Regions from separate parts of the Micromonospora aurantiaca ATCC 27029 genome, predicted to be linked through region 2. Evidence: riboswitches for the same ligand, from Rfam matches in the RefSeq annotation. Region 2 holds a riboswitch; the other holds the start of a gene.
The links. A riboswitch is a leader RNA that binds a small molecule or an ion and turns the genes downstream of it on or off. The one in region 2 is predicted to bind cobalamin.
Positions count from the first base shown of each region.

Region 1: it holds a riboswitch for cobalamin, as region 2 does, so the genes downstream of both, MICAU_RS13095 (ribonucleoside-diphosphate reductase subunit alpha) here and MICAU_RS19560 (peptidase) in region 2, are expected to answer to the same signal.

Region 1 covers NC_014391.1:2,988,647-2,995,957, reverse strand. Annotated here, with positions in the region: gene MICAU_RS13105 (LysE family translocator) at 1-494, shown strand, start outside; gene MICAU_RS13100 (PrsW family glutamic-type intramembrane protease) at 586-1,431, opposite strand; cobalamin riboswitch at 1,552-1,765, shown strand; gene MICAU_RS13095 (ribonucleoside-diphosphate reductase subunit alpha) at 1,882-4,278, shown strand; gene MICAU_RS13090 (ribonucleotide-diphosphate reductase subunit beta) at 4,269-5,297, shown strand; gene MICAU_RS13085 (MFS transporter) at 5,319-6,554, opposite strand; gene MICAU_RS13080 (condensation domain-containing protein) at 6,593-7,311, opposite strand, start outside.
Region 2 covers NC_014391.1:4,462,467-4,469,777, forward strand. Annotated here, with positions in the region: gene MICAU_RS19555 (SCO2322-related protein) at 65-550, opposite strand; gene MICAU_RS19560 (peptidase) at 586-1,629, opposite strand; cobalamin riboswitch at 1,726-1,849, opposite strand; gene MICAU_RS19565 (alkaline phosphatase PhoX) at 1,991-3,151, opposite strand; gene MICAU_RS19570 (beta-1,3-glucanase family protein) at 3,330-4,922, opposite strand; gene MICAU_RS19575 (hypothetical protein) at 5,094-5,534, shown strand; gene MICAU_RS19580 (polysaccharide pyruvyl transferase family protein) at 5,995-7,311, opposite strand, start outside.

The DNA.
Region 1 (7,311 bases), 1.5 Mb from region 2:
TGGCCGCGCTCGGGGTCGCCGCCGGGGAGGCGGTGCACGTCGCCGCCGTGGTGGCCGGGCTCGCCACGCTGATCGCCGCGTCCCCGGTGCTGTTCACCGCGATCCGGTGGGCCGGTGCGGCGTACCTCATCGTGCTGGGCCTGCGGGCGCTGCGCGGCACGGGCCGGCCCGGCGCACCGGCGGACCGGCCGGACGGGGGTGCCGGGCGGGCGTTCCGGCGCGGGCTGCTGACGAACCTGCTCAACCCGAAGATGATCCTGTTCAGTGTGGCGTTCCTGCCGCAGTTCGTCCGGCCCGAGGCGGGCCCGGTGGCGGCGCAGCTGGTGCTGCTCGGCGTGCTGTTCGTCGCGGTGCAGCTCGCCGTGGACCTGGCGCTCGGGGTGGGCGCCGGGCGGTTCGCCAGGCGGTGGGGCGACAGCCGCTGGTCACGGCGCGTCGACCGGCTCTGCGCTGTCGCCTTCGTCGCGCTCGGCGTCCGGCTGGCCGCCGGCTGAGACGCACCGGGGCGCGGTGCGGGCGTCGGCTGGTCGGCGGTCGGCAATGCCCGGGCCGGTTGATCGACTCCATCACGCCGAGGTGGCGGCATCAGAAGTGCTCCGACCCCGCCACCTCGGCGAACTGGCGATGATCATGAGGCCGGTCCCGGTTCGGCTCCGCCGGCGTCCCGGACGCGGGCGGCCGCTCGCGGTCCAGGTGCAGGCGCAGCAGCACCCAGCCCAGCGACACGGCGCCGATGAACACGTACGCGGGCTGGGTGCCGAACGTGTCCCAGCAGGTGTGCAGCGTGACGGCGGCGGCGAAGGTGAGCAGGAACGCCGCCAGCTTCCGGCCGCCGGGCGCGGCGGCGAACGTGAACAGCGCGGCGGCGGTCAGCCCGGTCCAGGCCAGGTGCGCGGCGGGCGCGGTGAGACCGCGTACCAGCAGCGTCCGCTCGACCGCGCCGAGGTTGCCCTCCGACCCGACGAACGCGGCGAACGCGTAGCCCATGGTCTCCAGCGCGGCGAACCCGGCGCCGGAGGCCACGCCGATCACCAGGCCCTGCGCCGGGGACGGGTGCCGCCGCCACAGCAGCAGGATGCCGGCCGGCACGATCAGTTTGGCGGTCTCCTCGGCCAGGCCGACGAGCGCCATCGGCAGGACGCCGAGGCGGTGCAGGGCGCCGTACTCCAGCCAGCCGGCGGCGACCACGCCGACCACGCCGCCGAGGAGCGCGGCGACGCCGACGACGGAGCCGGGGACCGGGCGGCGGGCCGGCCGTCCCTGGGCGAAGGCCAGGAACGTGGCGGGCGCGACGCACGCGCCGAGCACGATCAGCGCCGGGACGAACGTGACGGTCCCGGTGCCGGCGAGTGTCTCCAGCACCAGCAGGTGAAGCCCGACGCCGACGAGCAGGACCGCCACCCACGCCCAGCGGCGTCCGGTATTCCCCATACCGCCGAGTATCGCGCCCGCCGGCTCGCGCCGGAATCGGGGGTAGGCACTGTGGACAGTGAGATCATTCCGACACGCCGACACGACATCTGGTGTTGCACGCAAGCCCTCACCGCCATATATGGTGGTGCCGCAGCTGGTTCGGCCGAGCCCTTCGGGGCGGGCCGAGGCAAGAGGGAACCCGGTGGGAATCCGGGACTGCCCCGCAGCGGTGAGTGGGAACGACAGCCGTCAACAGCACTGGGCCACCGGCCTGGGAAGCGACGGCCGGTAGGCGACCGGCGACCCCGGTCGGGCCCGCGAGTCCGAAGACCTGCCAGCGCGCCGTACGCCTCCGCGTACGGCGGCCGGAGGTCGCGCGGGACGACCGACGCCAGCAGCCGGGCCGGCCGTGCGCCGCGCCCGTTGGCGTCTCCCGCCGTCTCCAGACGGTGACAGCGAGGAGAGGTCATGACTGTCGTGCAGGAGAGTCCCCCGTCCGGAACCGGCGGGTCCGAGACCCGCCGGCCGGCGATGCGGGTACGCAAGCGGGACGGCGACACCGAGCCGGTGGACGTCGGCAAGATCGTCCGGGCGGTCGAGCGCTGGGTCGCCGACCTGGACGAGGTGGACCCGCTGCGGGTGGCCACGAAGACGATAAGCGGGCTCTACGACGGGGCGACCACCGCCGAGCTGGACCGGTTGTCGATCCAGACCGCGGCGGAGCTGATCGGCGAGGAGCCGCAGTACTCGAAGCTGGCGGCGCGGTTGCTCGCCGCGTACGTGGACAAGGAGGTCCGCGGACAGGGCGTGGCGAGCTTCAGCCAGTCGATCGCCTACGCGCACGGGCTGGGACTGATCGGCGACGAGACGGCCGGGTTCGTGGCCCGGCACGCCCGCAAGCTCGACGACGCCGTGGACCCGGACGGCGACCTGCGGTTCGAGTACTTCGGACTGCGCACGGTGGCCGACCGCTACCTGCTGCGGCACCCGCAGTCGCGGCTGGTGGTGGAGACGCCGCAGTACTGGCTGCTGCGGGTGGCCTGCGGGCTGTCCCGCACCCCGGGCGAGGCGGTCGGCTTCTACCGGCTGATGTCCAGCCTGGCGTACCTGCCCAGCTCCCCCACGCTGTTCAACTCCGGCACCCGGCACACCCAGATGTCGTCGTGCTTCCTGGTCGACTCGCCGCGCGACGAGCTGGACTCGATCTACGAGCGGTACCACCAGGTGGCGAAGCTGTCGAAGTTCTCCGGCGGCATCGGCATCTCCTGGTCGCGGGTACGCGGCCGGGGCGCGCTGATCCGGGGCACCAACGGGCGCTCCAACGGCATCGTGCCGTTCCTCAAGACGCTCGACGCCGGGGTGGCCGCGGTCAACCAGGGCGGCCGGCGCAAGGGCGCGGCCTGCGTCTACCTGGAGCCGTGGCACCCGGACGTGGAGGAGTTCCTGGAGCTGCGGGACAACACCGGCGAGGAGTCGCGGCGTACGCACAACCTCAACCTGGCCAACTGGATCCCGGACGAGTTCATGCGCCGGGTCGAGGCCGACGGCGAGTGGTCGCTGGTCGACCCGTCGGACGCCCCGGAACTGCCCGACCTGTACGGCGAGGCGTTCGACGCCGCGTACCGGGCGGCGGAGAAGAACGCGGTCCGCACGGTCCGGGCGCGGGACCTGTACGGGCGGATGATGCGCACGCTCGCGCAGACCGGCAACGGCTGGATGACGTTCAAGGACGCCGCGAACCGGCTGTCCAACCAGACCGGCGAGCCGGGCAACGTGATCCACCTGTCCAACCTGTGCACCGAGATCCTGGAGGTCAACGACGACGCCGAGACGGCGGTGTGCAACCTCGGCTCGGTGAACCTCGGCGCCCACGTCACCGCCGACGGCGTGGACTGGGAGCGGCTGCGCGCCACGGTCCGCACCGCCGTGGTGTTCCTCGACCGGGTGATCGACATCAACTACTACCCGGCCGAGCAGGCGGCGGCGTCGAACCCGCGCTGGCGGCCGGTCGGGCTCGGGCTGATGGGGTTGCAGGACGCGTTCTTCACGCTGCGCCTGCCGTTCGACTCGGCGCAGGCCAAGGAGCTGTCCACCCGCGTGCAGGAGGAGATCCTGCTGACCGCGCTGGAGACCTCCGCCGGGCTGGCCGAGCGGTTCGGGCCGCATCCGGCGTACCCGCAGACCCGGGCCGCGAAGGGTGACCTGCACCCGGACCTGTGGGGCGCGGAGCCGGCGCAGGCCGGACGGTGGGCGGCGCTGCGCGAGCGGATCGCCGTCCACGGGCTGCGCAACTCACTGCTGGTGGCGATCGCGCCGACCGCCACCATCGCCTCCATCGCCGGCTGCTACGAGTGCGTGGAGCCGCAGGTGTCCAACCTGTTCAAGCGCGAGACCATGTCCGGGGAGTTCCTCCAGGTCAACACGTACCTGGTGCGGGAGCTGAAGGCGCGCGGCCTGTGGACACCGCAGGTCCGCGACCGGATCAAGCGGGCCGAGGGCTCGGTGCAGGACATCACCGAGCTGCCCGCGCCGGTGCGGGAGCTGTTCCGCACCGCCTGGGAGCTGCCGCAGCGGGCGCTGATCGACCTGGCCGCCGCGCGGGCGCCCTTCATCGACCAGTCCCAGTCGCTGAACCTGTTCCTGAGCGCGCCGACCATCGGCAAGCTGTCCTCGATGTACCTGTACGCCTGGAAGGCCGGGCTGAAGACCACCTACTACCTGCGTTCCCGTCCCGCCACCCGCATCCAGCAGGCCACCGTCGCGCCGGTGCTCGCCCCGGTCTCCGGCGTGGTCTCCGCCGTGAGCGACGACGAGGCGCTGGCCTGTTCCCTGGAGAACCCCGAGAGCTGCGAGGCATGCCAGTGACCACCACCGCACCGACCCGGCACATGCTGCTCGACCCCGGCATGGACCTGACCCTGCGGCCGATGCGCTACCCGCGCTTCTTCGACCGGTTCAAGGACGCGATCAAGAACACCTGGACGGTCGAGGAGGTGGACCTGCACTCGGACCTCGCCGACCTGGCGAAGCTGTCCCCGGCCGAGCGGCACCTGGTGTCGCGGCTGGTGGCGTTCTTCGCCACCGGCGACACCATCGTCGCCAACAACCTGGTGCTCAACCTCTACCAGCACGTCAACTCCCCGGAGGGCCGGCTCTACCTGTCCCGGCAGCTGTTCGAGGAGGCGGTGCACGTCCAGTTCTACCTGAACCTGCTCGACACGTACGTGCCGGACGAGAAGGAACGGTTCGCCGCGTTCGACGCGGTGGAGAACATCCCGTCGATCGCCCGCAAGGCCGAGTTCTGCTTCCGGTGGATCGACTCGATCTTCGAGCTGCGCGAGCTGCGGACCCGCGCGGACCGGCGGGCGTTCCTGCTCAACCTGATCTGCTTCGCCGCGTGCATCGAGGGCCTGTTCTTCTACGGCGCGTTCGCCTACGTCTACTTCCTGCGCTCCCGGGGACTGCTCAACGGGCTGGCCTCCGGCACCAACTGGGTGTTCCGGGACGAGTCGATGCACATGGCGTTCGCCTTCGACGTGGTGGAGACCGTACGCGCCGAGGAGCCGGACCTGTTCGACGACGAGATGGAGCGGCAGGTGAAGGAGATGCTGGCCGAGGCGGTGGAGTGCGAGGTGAGCTTCGCCGAGGACCTGCTGGGGCAGGGCGTGCCCGGGATGTCACTGGCCGACATGCGCGAATACCTCCAGCATGTGGCCGACCGGCGCCTCGCAGTGCTCGGCATCGCCCCCATGTACGGCAGCGGCAACCCGTTCGCGTTCATGGAGTTGCAGGACGTGCAGGAGCTGTCCAACTTCTTCGAGCGCCGGGTGTCGGCGTACCAGGTCGGGGTGACCGGCTCGGTCACATTCGACGACGACTTCTGAGCGCCGCCCCCGCCCCGGCCGTCACGGCCGGGGCGGGACCGGGCTCTCGCCGGGCAGCGCCGTCGCCCGGACCCGCCCGATCAGCGCCACCACGGCGACCGCCATCACGGCCACCACCACGAACGCGCTGCGCAGGTCCAGGGCGCCGGCGAGCAGGCCGATCACCGGCGCCGCGAGCAACGCGCCCGGCCACTGGCCCATCGCCACCACCGAGACGCCCTCACCCGAGGTGAGGCCGGGCTGCTCGCCGGCGAAGCCGAGCACCGTCGGGGTCACGCACGCCAGGCCGAAGCCGAGCAGTCCGAAGCCGGCCATCACCGCGGCCGGATGGGGGTACGCCACCGGCAGCGCCACGCCGGCGGTGGCGACGAGCGCGGACAGCCGGACGAAGCGGATCCGTCCGAACCGGCCGGCCAGCCGGTCGCCGAACAGCCGGGCGACGGTGGCGGCCAGCGACAGGCAGGTGTACGTGGCCGCGGCGAGCACCGCGGCAGCGCCCGCGACCTCGGTCGCGTACAGCGCGCTCCACTGTGCGCCGGCCATCTCGATGAACGAGGCGAGGAACGCGATCACCGCGAGCAGCAGCAACTGCGGGGTGAACCGGTCGCGCAGCCGCCGCCGGTCCTCGCCGTCCTTCGTCTCCTGCCGGGGCGTGTCAGGCAGCCAGCGGTGCGTACCGACCAGCAGCGCTCCCAGCAGGACGCTGGTGACAGCCATCTGCGCCGACGGGGACATCCCGATCGCCGCGGCGCCGGTGCCGCACAGGCCACCGGCCAGCATGCCGATGCTGAAGCCGGCGTGGAAGGTGGACAGGATGGGCCGCCCGTAGCGCTTCTGCACCTCGACCGACTGGGCGTTCATCGGCGTGGCCAGCAGGTTCGCCGCGAAGCCCCAGACCGCCAGCCCGCCGACAAGCGCCACCACTGTGGTGGACGCGGCCAGCAGCGGCGCGTTGACCAGGATCAGCGCCGCCCCGGCCAGCGCCAGCCGGCGGGTGTTGATCCGGCTGATCAGCACCGCCACCACGACCAGGGAGACCAGCTCCCCGGCGTTCGTGGCGATGTTGGCCAGGCCCCAGCCGGTGTTGCCGACGCCTACCGCGTCCCGCACCTCCGGCACGCGGGCCGACCACCCGCCGATGGCCAGGCCCATGATGACGAAGAGCAGCGCCACCGACCAGCGGGCCCGTACGGCCGAGCGTGGCACCGGCGGCGCGGGCTGCTCCGTCGTGTGCTGGTTCGTCGAGGTGTCCGTCATGGTCGTCGTACCTCTCTCCGATCGGTCCGTCGGAACTCCTACCCGATCGCGTGGTCGAGGAAGCACGCACCGTCAGGAAGGTGTACCTCCGCCGGGGTGGTCCCGGGGTCGGTGACGAGCGCCGAGACCACCGCGACGTAGTCGTCGATGAGCCCGCGGACGAGGTCGTCGCCGAAGACACCCCGGTTGCGGATCACCACGCCGCCGGCCCGGTCGTCGTCCACCACGACGATCGGTGAGCCCCGCTTGACCCAGACGGGCAGGCATTCGGGCGGCACGTCGGCGGCGACCACCGGCGGCGGTGTGCCGGGCGCGGGCCGGGCGGTGATGTCGACCGGCTCCACCCGCAGCCCCGGGCAGTGCAGCACCGGCGACGCCGACGCGGCGGACTGGAACCAGGCGTCGAACAGGTGGTTGTCCGGCCAGGGGCGGATCGCCGCGAAGTCGGGGCGGACCGCCCGGGCCAGCCGGTGGAACGCGGTGGCGTGCGCGACGGCCTCGGCCAGCGAGGCGTGCGCGGCGTCTACCACCGCGCTCATCGGCGCGTCCGCCGCGACCGCGACGGGCAGGTAGACGTTGTTGGTGAACTGGCCGACGAGTTGCCGCGACAGCGGGCTCTCCCGGCCCAGCGTGGTGGTGCCCAGCACCACCCGGGGCCGGCCGGCCCGCCGCGACAGCAGCACCAGGTAGGCGGCGAGCAGCAGCACGTACGGGCTGGTGCGGGCCCGCCGGGCGGCCGGGCGCAGCCGCGCGGTGA
Region 2 (7,311 bases):
GTACCGCCCGGGCGCGCGACGACGCCAGAGCAGTTGCCGGCACCCGGTGCGCCGCCGGTCACACCTAGGGAGCGGCGATGCTCGGCGGGGCGCCGGCGCCGAAGGACCAGCCCTCGACACTGCCCGGCGCGGGGTTGTAGCCGGTCGCCCCCGACGTGCTGTAGGACCAGGAGCCGCCGCTGGACGCATGCCAGTACGACCAGTACGCCGTGGCCGGCGGGGTGTTGACGCACGGCTCGGTCGCGGCGGTGGGCTTGCCGTTGATCCGGCAGACGAAGGCCAGGCCCCAGCGGGCGGTGCCGGTGACTGTGAAGCCGGCGGCCTGAAGCGCGGCCAGGCCGGTGGCCGGATCGCCCGGCGCACAGGCGACCTGGACGCCGCCGCCGAGCGTGGCGAAGTCGACGACCACCGTGACTCCCGAGGTGCCCGCGCAGGCGGCGGCGTGCGCCGCCCGGGGCGCGGGTTCGACTGCGGTCAGCGCGACGCCGGCCACGACGGCGGCCAGGAGACCGGCCAGCCAGGTGCGGACTGTGGAACGATGACGGAACACGGATCCTCCTGTGATCGGGCGAGCGGCGAAGCGGTTCACGGGCAGGCGAGTGCCGGTGCGCCGGGGTCGGCGCCGACGGCGGACAGACGGGCGTACCCGATCCCGGTGAGACCGAGGACGGCCTGGGCGGTCGCCCGGGGTGCGGTGGCCGGGTCGAAGCCGCCGCCGTCGAAGTCGACAGCGCCCCTGTCGGCCGGCGCCCCGGCGCAGCCGACCTGGAGTCCGGCGAGGAATGCCCGGGCCCGCGCCCAGGCCGGCAGCCGGTGGCCGTCGCGCAGGGCCTGCGCGGCGAGGCCGGTGCTGTTGGCGTTCGGCGTGCCGCCCGCGTTGGCGAAGCCGCCGTCGGCACGCTGAACGGACACCAGCCAGCGCAGCCCGGCGGCGGCGTCGGCCGGACGGTCCGCGGCGCGCAGCGCCTGTGCCGCGAGCGCGGTGGCGTCCACGTCGGACGTGCAGACCGGTTGCGCGGGCAGCAGCGGGTAGCCGCCGTCCGGGCACCGGGTGCCGGCCAGCCAGGCGGCCGCCGCCGGTGGCGCTCCGCCCGCCGTACGGTCCAGCGCCAGCAGCGCGAAGGATTGGCTGAACGCGTTGCTGTAGTCGCCGTACGCGGACCGGTCGCTGAACCTGCCGGCCGGCGTCTGGAGCGAGCGCAGCCGGGCGATCAGGTCCACCCCGCCGACGTCGGCCGGGTCGCCGCCGCGCACCTGCACGGCGAGGGCGAGCTTGGCGGTCGCACCCGCGTACGCCTCGGAGACGCCGTCGCCGAGGTAGCCGTCGCGGATGTCCGGCCGGGTGACCCAGGCCAGCGCGTCGGCGCCGTGGTCGTCGGCGACGCCGGTGGCGGCGAAGGCGAACACGGCGTCGAGGGTCAGCCCCTGGTCGGGGTACGCGACACCGTCGAAGACCGCCTCGAAGCGTTCGCCGTCGACGAGTTGCCGGGCGAGCCAGCCGCCGGCGGCCTCCGGGCGGGTGAGGGCGGCGCGCTCGGGGGCGGCGACGGCGGGTGTGGTGAGGGTGAGAGCGGCGAGTACGCCGCAGAGGAGCGCGAGCAGGCGGTGCCGGCTTCGGCGGACGACCATCGGAAGCGCCTTTCCGGCCCGGCGGTCGCAAGCCCGGACGACCGCGGCAACGCCGCGTCGACCGGGACTCCGACCCGTGGGCCACGACGGGTGGGGAGCGGATGCACGCGTACGACGGGTATTCGGGCTCGCCGCCGCAGATTTCTCTGGGCGGCCTACCGTTGCGGGCCAGCGCCGGATTTCGACCGGTCTTCCCCCGCACGTACACGCGGTGGTTCAGTTGTCGCGACAGTCTGCTGTGGCCGGAGCGCCGATGTCAATGCGCCAGGATCCGGACACGTGCCGTGACGGCCGGCGGGACGCCCGGTGAAGACCGGGCGTCCTCGACCTCGTGGTCACTGTCAGCGGGGCCGGGAGCCGGTCATCGGCGGAACGGCCCGGTGACGCAGTAGGTGATGCCGCCGGAGGACGAGCCGGTCGTGCCGCGTTGCGACGAGAAGTACAGCCGGTCCCCCGCCGGGGTGAACGCCGGCCCGGTGATCTCCGAACCGCTCTGTCCGGTGATCCGCAGGAAGACCGAGATCTTGTCGTCGGGCGTGATCATGCAGATCTCCATGTTCCCGCCGTCCTCCGCGACGTACAGGTCACCGGCAGTGGACCCGGTGATGTTGTCGACCCCGGTCAGCGGAGGGGTGCCCGGACTGACCAGGTTGTCGTCGTAGGCGAGCTCGTACGTGCCGGCGGCCAGGTTGACCTGCCACACGCGGTTGTCGCCCTTCGTGGTGAACCAGACGGTGTCATCCGCGTAGTGACAGCCCTCGCCGCCGTTGAACGTCTTCGCGCCGGACACCTGCTGCCGGGTCGGGGTGGGCGAGCCGTCCGGGTCGGGCACCGTGGCCCAGGTGAACGTGCCGGAGGTCGCCGTACCGGCGCGGAAGACCTGGAGGGTTCCGGCGGAGAGGTCGCCCCAGGTGGTCGGCACGAACCGGTAGAACTTGCCGTCGGTCTCGTCCTCGGTCAGGTAGACGACCCGGCGGACCGGGTCGGCCGCGGCCGCCTCGTGCTTGAACCGGCCCAGCGCGGGACGCGCCACGGCGGTCCCGCCGAGGGGGTACGTCTCGAAGACCCGGCCCAGGGACACCTCCTCGCAGGAGAGCCAGGTGTTCCACGGCGTCTTCCCGCCGGCGCAGTTGTTGTTGGTGCCGGAGAGGATCCGCGACGCCCCGACCACGGCGCCGCTGGAGTTGAAGACGAGGCGTGAGGCACCGCCGCCCGCACCGGCTGACACCTCGGAGTTCGACACGTAGATCCAGCCGGTGCCGTTCGGGAACACGGCGCCACCGTCCGGAGCGTCGTGCCAGGTGTACGACGTCCCCGGCACCGTCCGACGGGATCGTGCGACGATCGAGCTGGTGAAGCCGGCCGGCAACTGGATGCCGTTGGCGTCGGCGGGCTGGAGCCCACCATAGGGGCCCGCCGCGTTCTGCGCCGGGGCTCCGTACGCCGCCGACCACGCGGTGAACGGCAGCGCGACAGCGCCCGCACCGACGACAGTGGCCCGCAGCATTGCTCGACGATCCATGGAACCTCCTCGGTAGGTTCCCCAGATCTGACCGGGCGGAGCTTACGCACATCGATCTGTTGGATGAACGTCGATGGACGCCTCGGTGCGCGGCGTCGTGTCACCGGCCGTCTCGTCCGTCGCCTGCCGGTGACGGGAGCGACTCGCGGTCGGCCCCCGCCACCGTTCGCATGGCTGGTCAGCCCTTGCGCCACTTCTGGTTGGCCGTGCCCCCGCAGTCCCAGAGCTGGAGCCTCGCGCCGTCGTTGCCGTTCCAGTCCTTGATGTCGACGCACTTGCCGGCCTGGAGGTTGACCAGGTCTCCGGCCGCGTTCAGGGTGAACTGCTGGGCGCCGGTGCCGTTGCAGGTGTAGAGCTGCACCGCCGCCCCGTTCGCGGTGGACCCGGCGTCGATGTCCATGCACTTGTTGTTCTGGCTCTTGAGCGCCGTGCCGCTGAACGTCCACTTCTGCGCGTTGGTGTTGTTGCAGTTCCACATCTGCAACGGCGCGCGGTCGACGAAGTTGGAGCTCGGCACGTCGATGCACTTGTTGTTCCAGTTGCTGACCACTGGCACCCCGGTGGTCGGGGTGCCGCCGCCACCGCCGGTGAACGGGCTGAGGATCAGTCCGGCCGAACGGGGATCGCCGTCGTGCACCAGCGACTCGAATCCACCGACGTCGTCGAAGGCGAACGCGTACGCCCGGCCGTCGGTCATGTTGGCGTGGATCAGGCGTGCGTACTGGTTGGTGGGGTTGCTGCGGTAGAAGTCGGCGGCGTTCGTGCTCGGCTGGGTGTCGACGGTGCCGAGCGTGCCTCGGTTGAGGGCGGCGCAGAGCGTACGCGAGATCGGGCCGACCACCTGGTCGTTCGGCGCGGGCAGGTCGCCGTCGCAGCCCCAGACGCTGGCCGAGGAGGGCCGGTTGAAGGAGGCGACCACCTGGCCGCTGCCGTTGGTGAAGGTCATGGTGTTGCCCGAGGTGCGGCCGTAGTACCGGATGGCCGGCTGGTCGGCGAAGGGCGCCACGGTCAGGGTCTTCGTGGTGTACGCGTTCCACGCGGACGCGATGTACGAGTCCAGGTAGGTGGTGCTGAGCAGGCCGGCCCCGGCCGCCTTGCCCGGAGCCAGGACGCGCAGGACGGTCCCGTCGGAGCGGGTGTGGACGGTGCCGGCCCAGCCCGGCTGCGCCCGGATCCCGTCGATGACCGCGTTGCGTCCGTTGGCCACCACGTCGCCGGTGCGCTTGGTGACGCCGTTGGCGCCGGTCACGGTGACCGCGTGCGGGATCGCGAACATGTCGACCTGGGAGCTGTTGAGCCACAGCCCGGAGTCGTTGTAGGTGAACTCGCTCCAGTCGAAGAGGATGTCTCGGTTCGCGTCACCGGCCGCCCAGGGCGCGGGCTGCACCAGTCCGTCCGGGGTGAGGAAGAACTTGAGCTTCTGCCCGAGGGAGAAGTAGGCCCGGCCGGAGAAGCCGCGGGGGAACTGGATCGTGGTGCTGCCGCCGTTGCCGGGGCCCGGTATCGAGACGTCCGGCGCGGGCGACGGCGGGAGCTGCCCGCCGGTCCACGGTACGAATCCGCCGCCGGAGGTGACGTAGCCGAGCCGGCCGGAGGACAGCTGGACGCCGATGACGTAGAGGTGGACCGGGTCGCTGCGGCCGGTGGTGTTGGTGACGGTGACCGGCAGCAACGCCGGTCCGACCGCCTGGGCGGGCGTAGCGACGACGGCGCCGGTGAGCCCGGCGAGCAGGGCGGACGCGGCGGCGAGCAGCCTTCTTCGGAGACGCATGGGGACACCTCGCGGGAGACAGGGGGACGGGAGAGCGCTCTCTCAGCAGGGTCCAATTGTTAATATTGTTTGTCAATAGGTGGTTGCCTATGGATCAGGGCCACGGCGAAGGTCACCGGTTGATTAAGATCCACTACGGAACAGTCGACTGTGGATTGGGTAGGTAGGTACATGAAACGCATGCTTTCGGCGCTGACGGCGCTGGTGACCGTCGCGGCGGGCCTGACTGTCGGCGCCCCCGCCGCCCAGGCGGCCGGCTCCTGCTCGGGGACCATCACCTACAGCCAGGTGCAGTCGTCCGGGCTCGGTGAACTGGTGATCTACTACAACAGCAGCAACGGGGGCACCAACAGCGCCTGCTTCTACCACCGCGGCGCGGCGTACGGGAGGTCGGCGCCGACCTTCGTGCAGATCTACCGCTGCGCGGAGCGGTCGGGCGAGGGCGCGCACTGCACCCGGTCGGGCGGCGCGGACACCAATTCCGGTGACTTCAGCTATTACGCCGGCCCGGTCGCCGTCACCGGTACGGCGAACTACTGCGTCGAGGCGGTCGGCTACATCGGATGGGCCGGTGAGCGCCACCAGATCTACAGCCGCCGCCAGGGCTGCTGAACCCGCTCCCCTCCCCGGACCGGGGCCGGCGCACGATGAGCGCCGGCTCCCCGGCCGGGCCGGGTCAGGGTCGGCGGCGACCCGGCCGAGGAAGGCCGAGACCCCGGCGTACGGCCCGTGGTCGCGGTGGCAGTCGTAGCGCTCCGCCCCGTCCGTCACCGCAGGGCCCACCGCCGCAGGGGCGGGCGCCCGGGAGCGCCCGCCGGGCCGGCAGTTACCAGCACCACTCGATCCACAGGCGGCGTGCGCCGGACACCAGGCGGAGTGCAGTCGTGCGACGGATGGTCATCGTCCTCATAGGAACCTCCGATGTGATGCACCTCGGGGCTGGCCCAGAGCGTAATTCCGGTCGATGGAAATAAGAAGGGTTCTCGCGATTCGCGGCGGGCTGATCGCACCGCCACGCCGAACGCCGCCGTCGCGGCGCCGGCCATTCCGCTGCCGAGCAGGCGTACGACGGTCAGCGCGACAGCATCCGGCGGACCCGGCGGCCCACCGCTTGCTTGACCTGGTCGCGCAGTGGCTGCGCGCGGCGTGCCGTGAGCTTCTGCTGCAGCGTCCGGTTCTCGTCCCGCAGCCATTGGATGCGCGTCAGCAGTTCCTCGGCCGTGTAGGCGGAGGCCGGCCGGACCGCCGGCGGGTAGACGGTTCGGCGGACCTGCTCGTCGAAGCGGGTGGCGCTGTCCCCGTCGGCGAACGACAGGCCGAGGTCGTGCTTGGCGAGGAACGCGGTGATCCGCGCGAAGCGCTCCTTGTGGCCCTCGTTCAGGGCCGTGTAGTCGGCTTCCTCGTAGAGTCGGGCGGCGTCGACGTCGGCCAGCACGTCGCGCATCAACCGGTGCGGGATGTCGAAGTAGCGGGCCAGTTCCAGGGTGCGCGAGTCGTGTGCGAGGAGATACCCGGGAGTGCCGGAGATCAGCGCCGTGATGGTGCCGTGGATCCGGGTGCCGAAGGCGAAGTCGAATCCGGAGAGATACTCCATCCAGGGCCACGGGTCCATGAACATCCGCACCTTGTCCTCGACGAAGAGCGGGTGTGAGGTGTGGATCGGCATGTCGTCGGTCTTGCCGCGCAACTTCGGTGCGTCGCCGTAGAGCAGGGTGCCGAGGGTGTACAGGCCCTGCGCCACGTAGCGCAGATTCGGGTAGCGCTGGTGGTGGTGCTGGACGATCGGGGCCAACGCGCGGACGTACGGCGAGATGACGAACGCGAGCCGATCCTCGGTGTCCAGGGTGGCCTTCGCCTTCTCGACCCGGAGGCTGTCGCCGTGCAGGAACATCGACGGACAGCCGATCTGCTCGACGGCGGAGAACCCCAGCGTACGCAGGTAGTTCTCGCTGATCTCGCCGCGTACGCCGATGCTGTGCGATCGGTCCAGCACCGCCCGGCAGAACGCCTTCACCGGCTCGTCGATCGGGCGCAGGTACTCCCGGTCGCCGTCCACGTCGGTCTGCGCCCCGACCCCGAGCACCACCACCGGGATCTTGAGCCGCTCGATCAGCCGGGTCATCGACGTCAACCGGTTCACGTAGTCGTGGCGGAACGCGTTCGCCAGCGGGATCACGAAGACGTCGTACTTCTCGTTGATCTCGTCGGCATCGCGCGGGTCCGTCCGGAACCGCGACGGGGTGATCTCCGCCGTCGAGGTGGACAGCAGCTTGTGCGCGGCGTGGCTGAAGACCAGGTTGCCGCTGTTCTTGCCGATCCAGTCCCGCTCGTAGGTCTCCTCGGCGGTGACGACGTCGAACGGGCCCTTGCGGGCTCGCAGCAGGATCCG